Regions from separate parts of the Erwinia sp. HR93 genome, predicted to be linked through region 1. Evidence: predicted binding sites of a transcription regulator. Region 1 holds the regulator's gene; the other holds the start of a gene.
What was found. Region 1 encodes CRP, which controls carbon source genes, mostly activating them, when cyclic AMP is high. Its sites were predicted from a motif close to ATGTGANNNNNNTCACAT; they were not measured.

Region 2: the regulator CRP is predicted to act here: its motif matches at 1,827-1,844, upstream of rhaS (HTH-type transcriptional activator RhaS).

The regions. Positions count from the first base shown of each region.
Region 1 covers NZ_JAXUDP010000001.1:993,343-1,003,350, forward strand. Annotated here, with positions in the region: gene tsgA (MFS transporter TsgA) at 1-926, opposite strand, end outside; gene ppiA (peptidylprolyl isomerase A) at 1,252-1,821, shown strand; gene SFA31_RS04630 (YhfG family protein) at 1,929-2,099, shown strand; partial or broken gene SFA31_RS04635 (putative adenosine monophosphate-protein transferase Fic) at 2,089-2,608, shown strand; gene pabA (aminodeoxychorismate synthase component 2) at 2,639-3,202, shown strand; gene argD (bifunctional acetylornithine/succinyldiaminopimelate transaminase) at 3,289-4,509, shown strand; gene SFA31_RS04650 (YccS/YhfK family putative transporter) at 4,506-6,623, opposite strand; gene crp (cAMP-activated global transcriptional regulator CRP) at 6,681-7,313, opposite strand; gene SFA31_RS04660 (OsmC family protein) at 7,610-8,014, shown strand; gene SFA31_RS04665 (phosphoribulokinase) at 8,050-8,919, opposite strand; gene SFA31_RS04670 (YheU family protein) at 9,023-9,241, opposite strand; gene SFA31_RS04675 (hydrolase) at 9,238-10,008, opposite strand, start outside.
Region 2 covers NZ_JAXUDP010000001.1:787,902-791,659, reverse strand. Annotated here, with positions in the region: gene rhaR (HTH-type transcriptional activator RhaR) at 1-788, opposite strand, end outside; gene rhaS (HTH-type transcriptional activator RhaS) at 860-1,696, opposite strand; gene rhaB (rhamnulokinase) at 2,032-3,501, shown strand; gene rhaA (L-rhamnose isomerase) at 3,498-3,758, shown strand, end outside.

The sequences.
Region 1 (10,008 bases):
GCGCTGGAGAAAAAGCCCAGAGCAAGGATATACCACGCCATATGCGGCGCGGTGCCTATAATAAAGCAATACATGAATAGCGTTGCCAGAGCCGCGAGGACGGTAAGAATTCGCTGCAGATCGAAAAAGCGCAGGATTATGCTGAAGGCCCACATGCCAATCATGTATGACATCCAGAAGTTACTCACCAGTCTACCGGCTTCATGTAAGTCCATCCCCAGCCCTTTGGCGTACTCCGGCACCCATGAGATAAAGCCCAGTTGCCCCAGGATATAGCAGAGCGCGGCGATAGAAAGAAACAGAACGCCCGGCCCCCATTTTTCTTTGGCGATCGGCTGTGCATCGCCCTCTGTGCACCGACCCAGTGCGGGAAACTCGCAGCCGAAGGTGAGTAAGAAGATAGCCACATACAGCAGGCCGATGCAGACATAGACCCAGTACCATTCGATATGTCTGGCCAGCAAATAAGCCGCGATTATCGGGAAGACCATGCCGGCCATGCTAAAGAATGAATCGGTAAACAGCAGGCGCTGTCCGCGCTGGCGCCCCTCATAAAGATGCGTAATTAAAAACGTCCCAATAGACATCGTAATACCGCTTACCACGCCCAAAATGAACATTGCCGCGGAAAAAATCGCCAGGTTACGGCCAAAGATAAGCGCTACCAGCGCGAGTAGCATTAATAAAAAGCCGAAACGTAGCTGCGTTCTTAACGGCACGATTTCCATCAGCCATGCGTTTAAAAAGATAGAAATGAGAATACCGGTGTTTAGAAAAGTAAAGGTGTTACTCATGCTTGATACCGGCAGCCCAAAGGCCTCTGCGATATTTCCCATTACCATACCGGTGATAATCACCAGCGCGCCGGTTAACCCGTACGAAAAGAAGCTGATCCAGGTAAGCCTAATACGGTTGTTGTTGGTCATAAAAATCCCGTTTGTGACGCGTATATAGGGGCGGTAGCGCGAGGCTCCGTCATCCAGAGAGAGTGGAAACGTTCTAAAACGCTGAGACCATGAATTCTGCGCGCTGATTTTAGACATTAAAGTGATCTGTTTAAATGTTTTAATGCCCTTACAATGCAACTGATGAGATGTATCGTGAGGTATATCTCGTATTGTTCTTATGGAAATGAGGTAATGAAGTATTGGTTCGCTTAACTTTGCGTAAATAATGGTAAAAGTCTGGCGCGCTTCGATCGCTATCTTTAGAATCAATCGATTCGCTCGTTCATGTTAAGGAAGCCTGTCCATGCTGAAATCAACTCTGGCCGCTACCGCTATGTTGACCCTCTCTTTATTTTCTACCGGCGCGCTGGCGGCAAACGCGAACCCACACGTTTTGCTAACTACGTCTGCGGGAAATATTGAGCTGGAACTGGAGAGCCAGAAAGCGCCTGGTTCGGTGAAAAATTTTGTCGATTATGTGAATAACGGGTTTTATAACAACACAACCTTCCATCGCGTTATTCCAGGTTTTATGATTCAGGGCGGCGGCTTTAACGCTCAAATGCAGCAAAAACAACCTAACCCGCCTATCAAAAATGAGGCCGATAATGGCCTGCGTAACATTCGCGGCACGATCGCGATGGCGCGAACGGCGGAGCAGGATAGCGCTACCAGCCAGTTTTTCATTAACGTAGCGGACAATGCGTTCCTCGATCACGGCCAGCGCGATTTCGGTTATGCGGTTTTCGGCAAAGTAGTTAAAGGAATGGATGTGGCGGATAAGATTTCTCAGGTTGCGACCCACGATGTCGGCCCGTATCAGAACGTTCCCAGCAAGCCTATCGTTATCCTATCCGCTAAAGTACTCCCCTGATTTTTAGCGCGTAGGCTTATTTCGCTTACGCGCGCCTCTCCGGCATTTTCCCCCATTGCTGCTTATACTTCAGGCAGGTTGCATACTTTTGTGCACATGGGGGGAAAATGACGAAAAAGCCGACCGATAAACAAAAGTCCCTAATCTGGATGCGCGAGCGCGGCCGGAATTTCCGCGCGAGTTGCCTGCTGGAAGGTATTGTGCTGCCTGAAGGTTGCCCTGATGAGAATACGGTACAGAGCGCGCTGGACAGGTTAAGGAGACACTATGAGCGATAAATTTGGTGATGGCGGCGATCCTTATTACTGGCCCGGTATTCACGTATTACGCAACCGGCTGGATATTCGTGAAAGCCGGCGCCTGGCGCAGGCCGAACGTGAAATCACGCCGCTGCGCGTCGCCACGCTGGAGTTAGGTCCGCAGCGCCGGGGGCTGCCGCACCTGTGCGCCATTCATCGCCATCTATTCCAGGATATATATGACTGGGCCGGTGAGGTGCGGGAAGTCGATATTTACCAGGATGAGACGCGTTTTTGCCACTTTGAATATATTGAGAAGGAAGGTAATGCGCTTATGGAAGCGCTGGAGGAAGAAAACTGGCTTGATGCTCTGCCCGCCCCGAATTTTCTTTGAGCAGCTCGCCATTCATGCAGGGTACCATCTCGACTGGCGCGATATAGAGGTTGAGTCATGGCGCAGCGCCAATCAGCGCGCGGCGCTGGGCGAACTGGCGCCGTTAACGGAGATTTTCAGCAAGGTTGTCAGCGGGATAACTGAAAACAGGTAAAATGGCGCAAAGCATTATTGCGGAGCCGCTATGTTATTGCTGATAGATAATTACGATTCGTTTACCTGGAATTTATACCAGTATTTTTGCGAGCTGGGTGCCGATGTCGTCGTAAAACGTAATGACGCGATTGGTATTGAGGATGTTAAGAGCATAGCGCCGGCAAAAATTGTTATTTCTCCCGGCCCTTGTTCGCCCACTGAAGCGGGTATTTCGCTGCCAATTATTCAACATTTTGCGGGAAAGCTCCCCATCCTCGGCGTTTGTCTTGGACATCAGGCTATTGCGCAGGCTCTCGGCGCCCAAGTTGTGCGGGCGCAGCGGGTGATGCACGGAAAAACGTCTGCCATTAATCACTCCGGAAAAGGCGTTTTTACCGGGCTGAATAATCCACTGACGGTAACTCGTTATCATTCACTGATTGTTGAACCGGCGACGCTGCCGCCTGTGCTTGAGGTTACCGCCTGGAGCGAGGATCGGGAAATTATGGGGCTGCGCCATAAGCATTGGGATCTTGAAGGCGTGCAGTTTCATCCTGAGAGCATCATGAGCGAGCAGGGCCATTTACTGCTTAATAATTTTCTGCAACGTTAATTTCATTTGCCCTTTTTTGATAATTTATTCATATTTTATGATTATATTTTCATATTGCTGAGGTGGCGGTAATGAGTGAGTCCGCGATGGAAACTGGGGAATACTACCCGGGAAGGGAAGTGTTTGACGAAGTCATTATGTCGGTTTATGCACCGGCGCCGTTTATTCCGGTAACCGGGGAGGGCAGCCGCGTCTGGGATCGCCAGGGTAACATGTATATTGATTTTGCAGGCGGTATCGCGGTTACGGCGCTGGGGCATTGCCATCCTGCGCTGGTCTCGGTGCTGAAAAACCAGTGCGAAAGGCTGTGGCACGTCAGCAATGTCTTCACCAACGAGCCGGCCCTGCTTCTGGCTCGCCAACTGATTGCCGCGACGTTTGCAGAGCGCGTGCTGTTTATGAATTCCGGTACCGAAGCGAATGAAACGGCGTTTAAGCTGGCGCGCCGCTGGGCGATTACGCGCCATAATCCTTATAAAACCAAAATTATTGCGTTTCACAATGCGTTTCATGGACGTTCGCTGTTTACGGTCTCGGTAGGCGGACAGTCGAAATATTCGGATGGATTTGGGCCGAAGCCTGCCGATATCGTGCACGTTCCTTTTAACGATCTCCATGCCGTGCAGGCGGTTATGGACTCACACACGTGTGCGGTAGTGGTTGAGCCGATTCAGGGCGAAGGAGGGTTAACCGCCGCTGAGGCTGATTTCCTGCGCGGCCTGCGCGCGCTGTGTGACAAACATCAGGCTCTGCTGGTATTTGATGAAGTACAGTGCGGGATGGGGCGCACTGGGGAGTTATTCGCTTATATGCATTATGGCGTAACGCCGGATATTCTCACCAGTGCCAAAGCGCTGGGCGGCGGTTTTCCGGTGAGCGCGGTGCTGACAACCGCCGATATCGCCTCATCGTTTCACGTGGGATCGCACGGTTCCACCTATGGCGGTAATCCACTGGCCTGCGCCGTAGCGTTAAAGGCGCTGGAGATAATTAATACTCCGCAAGTGCTACAGGGCGTCCAGCGTAAGCGCCAGCGCTTTATTGCGCATCTTCAGCAAATTGGGGAGCAGTTTGATGTTTTCTGTGAGATGCGTGGTATGGGGTTATTGGTCGGGGCGGTGCTGAGTTCGCCGTATCGCGGGCGCGCGGGCGAGTTAGTGAATATCGCCGCTGAGTCCGGCGTCGCTATCCTGAGCGCTGGCTCAGACGTATTGCGCTTCGCGCCTTCTTTAATCATTAGCGACGATGAGATTGAAGAGGGGATGCGCCGTTTCGCGCAGGCGATAGAACGGTTTATTCAGGGCTAATCGGCCTGGCTTAGACTTCGTACGGACGGGTTTTCGCCCCCCAGGCGCCGCTTTAACCATATGCCGTGGTGGGGGCGCTGGCGCCACGCGATAGATGAAATTGTGTGCATCGCATTTAAATGGCCTAGCACGCGCTGAAGATGCTGCTCCAGCGTGCTGAGCGGTCCACTGTTAAGCATATCCATTGATTCCAGAATATTGGCGCTGTCGGTTTCACCTGGTTCGTCGTACTCCAGGCGCTGCTGGCAGCGCTGAATCGCAATCTCGCAGGATTCCAGATAGCGCTGGGCAAGCGCGGGCTCTAGCAAAGTATGTTCGCGCGCCAGCGTCGTCATCGCATTAATATGCTCGACGATAAATTGACTGTGGGTCACCCAAAGTTTCATATCGGTCAGGTAGCGGGTATTGAATCCGGGTTCCTGCATTGCCTGATTGAGCGAATTATATAGCGCATTATGCGCCTGGTTTACCCGCATACGTTCGTATGCCAGCGGCCCTGGCTGTGGGTTGACGCTTAAAATCAGGCGGATAGCCTGCTGGTCTTCCTCCAGCGTGTCGTGTGCGTTCTGGCGCAGCAGGCCGCTTTGCCACTGCGGCCACAGCCATACCATGCCACCGAAGGCGATGAGACAGCCGATAAGCGTATCCACCAGCCGCGTCATAATAAACCGATCGCCGTTCAGCGAGAGAAGTTGAAGCGTATACACCGCCGTCAAGGTAAAACCTACCGTTGCCAGCCCGTACTGCTTGCGAATAATCAGGTAGCCAATCAGGGTAATGAGTAGCATGCCCAATAGCATATAGCCCTCCGGCACATGGAAATGCAGCGTGACGGCGGCTACCAGCAGCCCGGCCATAGTTCCGCCCGCCCGGTGAAAAATACGCACCCGGGTCGCTCCGTAACCGTTTTGGGTGACAAACATAATCGTCATTAAAATCCACCAGGGTTTAGGCAGATGCAGCGCGCTGCCGAGCAGACTGCCTATTGCCAGCATAACGCCGGTGCGGGCCGCGCTGCGCAATGCCGTAGATTTTAGCGATAGATAATTTTTTAGCGCGGGGAAGAGCGGCAGGCGGCGCTCTCTGTCGGCCATAAGATTACGTGCGTATAGCGGGCGCTGGGTGCGCAGCACGCGGGCGATGCGGCTGAAGTGGTAGTGGCAAAATTGCCCAACCGGATTATCCGGGTGTTGTCGGGCGATTTTGGCCAGCGCAGATAGCGGTTTTTCCATGCTAAAGCGGCGGGGATAGCGATGATAAAGAATGTCATCCGCCAGCACTCGCAGCCGGGAGGCGACGATTTGAGCGTTCCAGCGAATGACCGCCTCAGCGTGGCTCTTCTCGATTAACTTTTGCACTTCTTCCGGTTGATGCAGACTGACAGAGATGTGCTCCTGCAAATCGAGCCCGACCTGGAAGATGCGCAGCAGGCGCTTGTAGTCACTTTGCTGGCTGCCGGTGGAAAGCATATGAAGCTGCTGGTAGCACTGGCTTATCAGGTCAACGACTTTCTGCTGGCGCGTCAGCAACGGCGGCAGCGCTTTCTCAGGACAGGTGTGCTGCGTCAGCAGGCTATATTTCGCTTCACAGTAATTAGCCAGCTCGCGATACAGCAAACTGAGCGTTTCACGCAGCGGCTGTTCACGCCACAGCCAAAGCCAAAAGCGATTAAACAGTCCGTACCAGGTGGTACCAAGCGCGTACAGCAGCATGGGTTGCCAAACCGGCATGTTTCCCGCGAGGCTGAGCGTAAAAATAGCGGCCACCATTGAGGCAGGAAATAGCCTTGCATGCAGTGAGCTGATTTCCGCCGTTACGCCCAGAAGCAGCGCCATGCCGAAGAAGATGGCCGGCAGCGGCACATTTTCTCGCATCAATAATTGCACGATCAGACTGCAAGAGGCGAATAGGCAGCCGCCAACGATAAGTCGTTTAAAAAAGCGTTTATGAGGGGTATCCAGCCCGGCCATATTGCAGCAGGCGGGAACTAATGAAAAAAGTAGACCAAGACGAAGGTTACCCAGCGCCAGGCCGACGGCAACCGGCAGACATAGCACCAGCGTCTGACGCAGCGCGTAATTGACTTCAGGGTGATAAATCAGTCGGCGCCACATATATAACGACCTGAGGTATCGGCGCGGTGTGCGTGATAACACGCCGCGCCGCCGCGTTTAGCGCGTGCCGTAGACGACGATAGTTTTGCCGTGCGCGGATATCAGGTTCTGATCTTCGAGCATTTTTAAAATGCGGCCGACGGTTTCACGGGAGCAGCCCACGATTTGCCCGATTTCCTGGCGGGTAATTTTTATCTGCATGCCGTCAGGATGCGTCATGGCATCAGGCTGCTTCGCCAGGTTTAGTAGGGTTTGAGCAATGCGGCCGGTAACGTCCAGGAAAGCAAGGTTACCGACTTTTTCAGAGGTGACCTGCAGGCGACGCGCCATTTGTGATGAGAGGCGCATTAGAATATCCGGATTAACCTGGATTAACTGACGAAAATTTTTATAGGAGATTTCCGCGACCTCGCAGGCACTTTTGGCCCGAACCCAGGCGCTACGCTCCTGCCCTTCCTCAAAGAGGCCCAGTTCGCCGATAAAATCGCCCTGATTAAGGTATGAGAGGATCATTTCTTTGCCCTCTTCATCTTTAATCAGTACGGCCACGGAGCCTTTCACGATGTAGTAAAGCGTTTCGGCTTTTTCACCCTGATGGATGAGCGTGCTTTTGGAGGGATACTTATGAATGTGGCAATGAGACAAAAACCATTCGAGAGTCGGGTCTGTTTGCGGTTTGCCAAGCACCATGTGCGGTTATCCTCTGATTATAAACTGGCATCTGGAAGAGGCGCTTATGCTTCTCCCAAACGTGGTAAACGAGTTCTGCGTTTTAAATGGGAAGGGGATCAGAACAGCCTGTTATCAGTAAAGTTTTTACCTGAATGACCTTCACTACGACGCAGCAGTATCCGGTCTGTTTTAACATAGCTTTTCACCAGTGTCTCTTCTTGTCTCGTTTCAGCTTGACGCAGGTCGCCTTCTGTTGCCAGTTTCGCCCCTGACGCTTACTCTGTGGGGAAGCGTAATCTAACGGAGCGTACAAAATGCAGGCACGAGTTAAATGGGTAGAAGGGCTAACATTCCTCGCCGAATCCGCCTCTGGTCATCAGGTTTTGATGGACGGTAATTCAGGAGACAAGGCGCCAAGCCCGATGGAAATGGTATTAATGGCGGCCGGAAGTTGCAGCGCGATAGATGTGGTTTCTATCTTGCAAAAAGGGCGCCATGACGTAACCGATTGTGAGGTTAAACTTACGTCCGAGCGCCGTGAAGAAGCGCCGCGGCTTTTCACGCATATTAATCTGCACTTTATTGTTACCGGGCGCGGGCTGAGGGATAACGCGGTTGCACGTGCGGTTGAACTGTCAGCCGAAAAATACTGTTCGGTTGCGTTGATGCTGGAAAAGGCGGCCAATATTACCCATTCATGGGAAGTGATTGAAGCCTGATTAGACGCTGCGCGTCTTTAATAAGGCGCGCGATTTTAGTTGATTCCCCGGTCTTCAATTAACCGTTTCACCAGCGGTGTCATGATAAGCTCCATTGCAAGCCCCATTTTCCCTCCCGGCACTACCAGCGTATTCATGTGAGAAATGAACGAGCCTTGCAGCATAGCCAGCAGCCAGGGGAAATCGATCTGCTCCAGGTTACGAAAATGAATCACCACCAAACTTTCGTCCAGTGAGGGGATCGCCCGGGCTGCGAAGGGATTTGACGTATCGACGGTGGGCACGCGCTGGAAATTAATGTGCGTGCGCGAAAACTGAGGGGTAATGTAGTTAATATAGTCTTCCATTGAACGCACGACCGAGTCCATCACGGCCTCGCGGGAATGACCGCGCTCGCTCATATCCCGCACCAGTTTTTGTATCCACTCTAGGTTTACAATAGGCACTACGCCGACCAACAAATCTACGTGCTGCGCCACGTCTATCTGCGGCGTGACCACCCCGCCGTGTAGACCTTCGTAAAACAGGATGTCCGTGTCCGCAGGCAGCGGCTGCCAGGGGGTAAATGTACCGGGAACCTGATTCCAGGGCACCGCCTCGTCGTAGGTGTGTAAATATTTCCGGGATTCCCCGTGGCCGCTGCGCCCGTATTCCATAAAGGTGTTTTCCAGCAGGGAAAAATCGTTCGCATCGGGGCCAAAATAGCTGATATGGCGGCCTAAGTCGCGGGCCTTACGGATTTCCTGGTCCATTTCCGGGCGGGTGTATCGATGAAAACTATCGCCTTCGACTTCCGCCGCGCGTAATCCGAGCTGGGCAAAAATTTTACGAAACGCGAGGCTGGTTGTGGTGGTACCAGCGCCGCTGGAGCCGGTTACGGCAATAATGGGATATCTGGAGGACATAGCGTCATGACTCCTGCCTGGCTAAGGCGCGAATGCGCTGCGTTTACGGGCAGTATAGACGCCAGGCGCGCGGCGTTAAGATAAGTTTTTCTGAGACATGATGTTACCCACGAAATTGCGTACGCGGCATGATATTGACTGTTTCATGTAATTCAGACCAAACAATGAGCGCCTCGCCGCACTGGAGCTGGCGCTTAACGTCTGCGGTTTTTTGCTCCAGCGTGAGCTCCTGTTCGCCATAATCCGTTCCTTCGCGCAGAACAAAAGCCTCAATCAGACTGTCCAGCATTTCCGGCGCGATATCTTGCCAGGGAATTATCATACTTCGTGTTCCAAATAGCGCGCTAGCCAGGCGGGGATACGCTCTTCCAGCCACATCTGCGGCCTGCGCAGTGTACCGCTGACAAAGCCGACGTGGCCGCCGTGCTCGGTAAGTTGATATTCAATATTAGCAGGCAATTGTGTGATATCGGGAATGACCTGGTTATCCATGAAAGGATCGTCCTTCGCATGGATGATGAGCGTAGGTGCGGTGATTTTTGGCAGCATTGGCAGTGCGCTGCACTGGCGATAGTAATCCAGCGCATCCTGGAAACCGTGGATTTTCGCGGTAATGAGATCGTCAAATTCACGGATGCGACGGATGCGGCGCAGTTGGGGAAGTTCCACCGGCAGAGAGCCCGGCCAGGTCTGAAGTTTCCGGCGCGCGTTGCCTTTTAATAAATTTAGCAAATAGCGTTGATAGAACCGGGAAAACCCTTTTTCCATATGGTGGCAGCACGGCTCCAGCATGAGCGGTGCGGAAACGATCGCACTGGCTTTCAGGCGGCACGCCTCGCCCTGGCGCGCCAGCAGGCAGGCCAGCATATTACCACCAAGCGAAAAGCCTACGGCAGCGGTAGGCGCTTCGCCGTAGCGCATTGAGAGCCAGTGCAGGAAATAGGAGGCATCTTCCGTTTCGCCTGAATGATAGATGCGCTGTTTACGGTTTGGCACGCCGCTACAGCCGCGGAAATGCATCACTACGCCCAGCCAGCCGCGCTGCGCGGCGGCATGAATGAGCCCGTGCGCGTAAGGGCTATGCAGGCT
Region 2 (3,758 bases), 210 kb from region 1:
GCAAAAACCACGGAAAAGTAATTACTGTCCTCAAAGCCACATCGCATCGCGACCTCGCTCACCCGCAGCGCAGACTGCTGTAACAGATGCTGCGCATGGCAAATGCGTAACTGACGTAAATAATGGTTAATCGACATTCCGGTCTGCTGTCGAAACTGCTGGCGCAGTACCCGTTCGCTACAGCGATTTTCAGCGCAGAAAGCATCCAAATCAAACGCGCAATCAAGACTGGCGGAGAGATGCGCAATCAAGAGATCTAATACGCTCTCTTCCTTATCCCGCGCCCGGTCAGGACGGTAACGATAGCGCCGTAATGCTATAAGCAACTGTAAAAATAACGTTTCGGATAACGTATGTGAGAACGCATCGGGGCAATGATTTTCATGCTCAAGCTGATTAATGATACTACGCGCCTGCGTCATCCCCTGGCTGCTCAGGCGCCAGGCGCGCGACATTGCGGCCCCGGGCGCTTCGGCAGGAATTACGGCAGGCCAGTCAAACGCTAGCTGAAAACGCTTTGGGCACCAGATAATATTTTGCAGCACCAAATCATTAACGGACGCGTAGCTATGAACATCTTCTGCGCGGATGTAAAACAGGTCTCCCCGAGTAATACGATATGCCCGACCGTTAAGTTTATGCAGGCCATTCCCACGCCAGACCAGAATCAGCTCGCAAAAATCGTGGGAATGCTCCGCAAACGCGGGTTGTGGATAACGGCCAGCGACAGCAACCGACTGCTGTGGAGATATGAAAAACTCAGATTTACGAAGAACCAGCCCGCTCAATAGATATCCTCAACGTTCAGGGATCGTCCATTATCCTGATTCCGGGCCAGAATACGATAATGCGGCTGGTATTAAAGAAACTGTTGATCGCGTCCGTGACGGACATCACGGGGCGACCAGCCAAACTCACGCCGAAACAGCGTTGAGAAATGATTGCTGTCACCAAAACCACACTGAAACGCGACGTCGGTAACGCTTGTCTCTCCGTATCGCAATAAGTGATGCGCCTTCACTAAACGCAGCCGATTCAGATAGCGCTGCGGCGTCAGGCCGGTTCGCTGTTTTAGCTGCCGGTGCAGCGTGCGTAAAGACAGAGAAAAGCGTGCCGCTATAGCCTCCCAACATACTTCTTCTGCAACATGCTCTTCCAGCCAGCTCAGTAAGCGATTCAGCCGCCCGTCGTGTTCGCTCACGTCATCTACCGGGCTTCCCTGGCTGAGCAGCACCAGTAATTGCATAAAGAGAATTTCCCGGCCCGCTACCGCCTGTGGCACATCGGTATCATCCTGCTCTTCCAGGCGTTCAATAATGCGCCGGGCCTGCTGAAGACGGCTTTGGTTTATCCGCCAGTGGGAGGGATAGCGCCCCTCTCTCTCCTGCGGTAAAAGCGTGTCCAGCCCGGACAAAAATTTGAACGCGTCCGGCGCGCGGTACAATACATTTGTCAGACACAGATTTTCGGTGTGCTCGAATAGGTGGCGATCGTGATCGCGCACGAAACACACGGAACCTCCGCTAAGAGTATAGGGCTGTCCATTAAAAACATGGGTACCGGTGCCCTGCTCAACGATAATAATTTCATAAAAATCATGATGATGCTCAGGAAAAGCCGACTGCGGCACGCGCGGTTCGATCGTAACAGACACTTTGCCGGACTGAAAAAAATCCACCCCATGTAGTACCGTCATATGCACCCCCATTCCCGCTCATTATTTGTCCGATAGTATGCAACGCGAGTCATTCTCACCTTAAATTTCCGACGTTAATGCGGTGGAAATCGCGTTCAATATTCAAGAAAAGCAGCACCATCACGCGAATTTGCGGCGAGTATCACATCGTCGTAAAACCAAATGCGCAGTGGAACCCGCGCGGGTCATTTCATGGCTCTCCCCAAAATGTGATTTTCCTCACGCTTAGTTTTGCTTTCTTGCCAGCGCGCTACCGGCGCTGTCACTGGTAAGAAGGTGGGTAACGCCGTGCCTGATTAGACTGGCGAACAACGATTATCAGAAGGACCTCAGTTATGACTGTTCGCCACTGTGTGGCCGTGGACCTGGGCGCATCGAGCGGCCGCGTCATGCTGGCCACGTATCACCGTAACGCTCATCGCCTGACGCTTCAGGAAATCCATCGCTTCACCAACAATCTTATTCGTCAAAAAGACCATGATTGCTGGGACGTGGACGCGCTGGAGGCGGAAATACGTCAGGGGCTGCAAAAAGTCTGCGATCTACAGATAAAACCTGACAGCATCGGGATTGATACCTGGGGCGTGGACTATGTACTGATTAATAAAGCAGGCGAACGCGTGGGGCTACCAGTCTCCTATCGCGATGCGCGTACTGATGGAATTATGCCACGCGCTATTGCTGCGCTGGGCCGCGAAAATATCTACCGCCGTTCTGGCATCCAGTTCCTGCCTTTTAATACGTTATATCAGTTCAAGGCGCTATCAGAACAAGCTCCACAGGCGCTGGCGCAGGCAGAACGTGCGCTGATGATGCCCGATTATTTCTGCTTTCGCCTCACCGGTGAGCTTAACTGGGAATACACCAACGCCACCACTACCCAGCTTGTTAATATTAATACCGATAACTGGGACCCCGCGTTACTGGAGTGGGCGGGTATCCCCGCACGGTTACTGGGAACGCCGACGCATCCGGGAAATATTATCGGCCACTGGATTTGCCCATTAAACAATCGCATCCCCGTGGTTTCTGTCGCCACGCACGATACGGCGAGCGCCGTTATCGCCGCGCCGCTGGAAAGCACCAATGCTGCCTGGCTATCTTCAGGCACGTGGTCGCTGATGGGGTTTGAAAGCACCACGCCTTACACCAGCGATGCGGCGCTGGCGGCAAATATCACCAATGAAGGTGGTGCAGAAGGGCGCTACCGGGTACTTAAAAATATCATGGGATTATGGCTGCTCCAGCGAGTCCTGAAAGAGCAGAACGTTAGCGATCTTCCCGATCTGATAGCCCGCACGCAGCGGATCCCAACCTGCCGCTTTACGATCAATCCTAATGACGATCGTTTTATCAACCCGGCCAATATGAGCCAGGAAATTCAGGCGGCCTGCCGCGAGCAGGGTCAACCCGAACCGCAAAACGACGCGGAGCTGGCGCGCTGCATTTTCGACAGTCTGGCATTGCTGTACGCCGAAGTGTTGCATGAACTTGCCGCCCTGCGCGGGCGCCCCTTCGAGCGCCTGCACATTGTGGGCGGCGGTTGCCAAAACCAATTGCTGAATCAGCTTTGCGCCGACGCCTGCGGCATCCCGGTTCTGGTCGGGCCGATTGAGGCATCAACGCTTGGCAATATAGGCTGCCAGCTTATGGCACTGGATGAAATCGCTGACGTCGACGCTTTTCGCCGCGTCGTCGCGGCCAACCACACCTTAATTTCTTATACCCCTGACTCAAGCAGTGAAATTGCACGCTACGCGTCGCAGTTTTTGCGCTCACGTCAAACCAAGGAGCTTTGCGCATGACTACTCAACTCGAACAAGCCTGGAGCCTCGCTAAAGAGCGTTTCGCCGCCGTCGGCGTGGATGCCGAAGCGGCGTTAAAGCAGCTCGACCGCCTGCCGGTTTCTATGCACTGCTGGCAGGGCGACGACGTTGCCGGCTTTGAGAACCCGGAAGGCCAGCTTACCGGCGGCATTCAGGCGACGGGCAACTATCCGGGTAAAGCGCGCACGGCAAAAGAACTACGCGCCGACCTGGAACAGGCGCTGCGCCTGATTCCT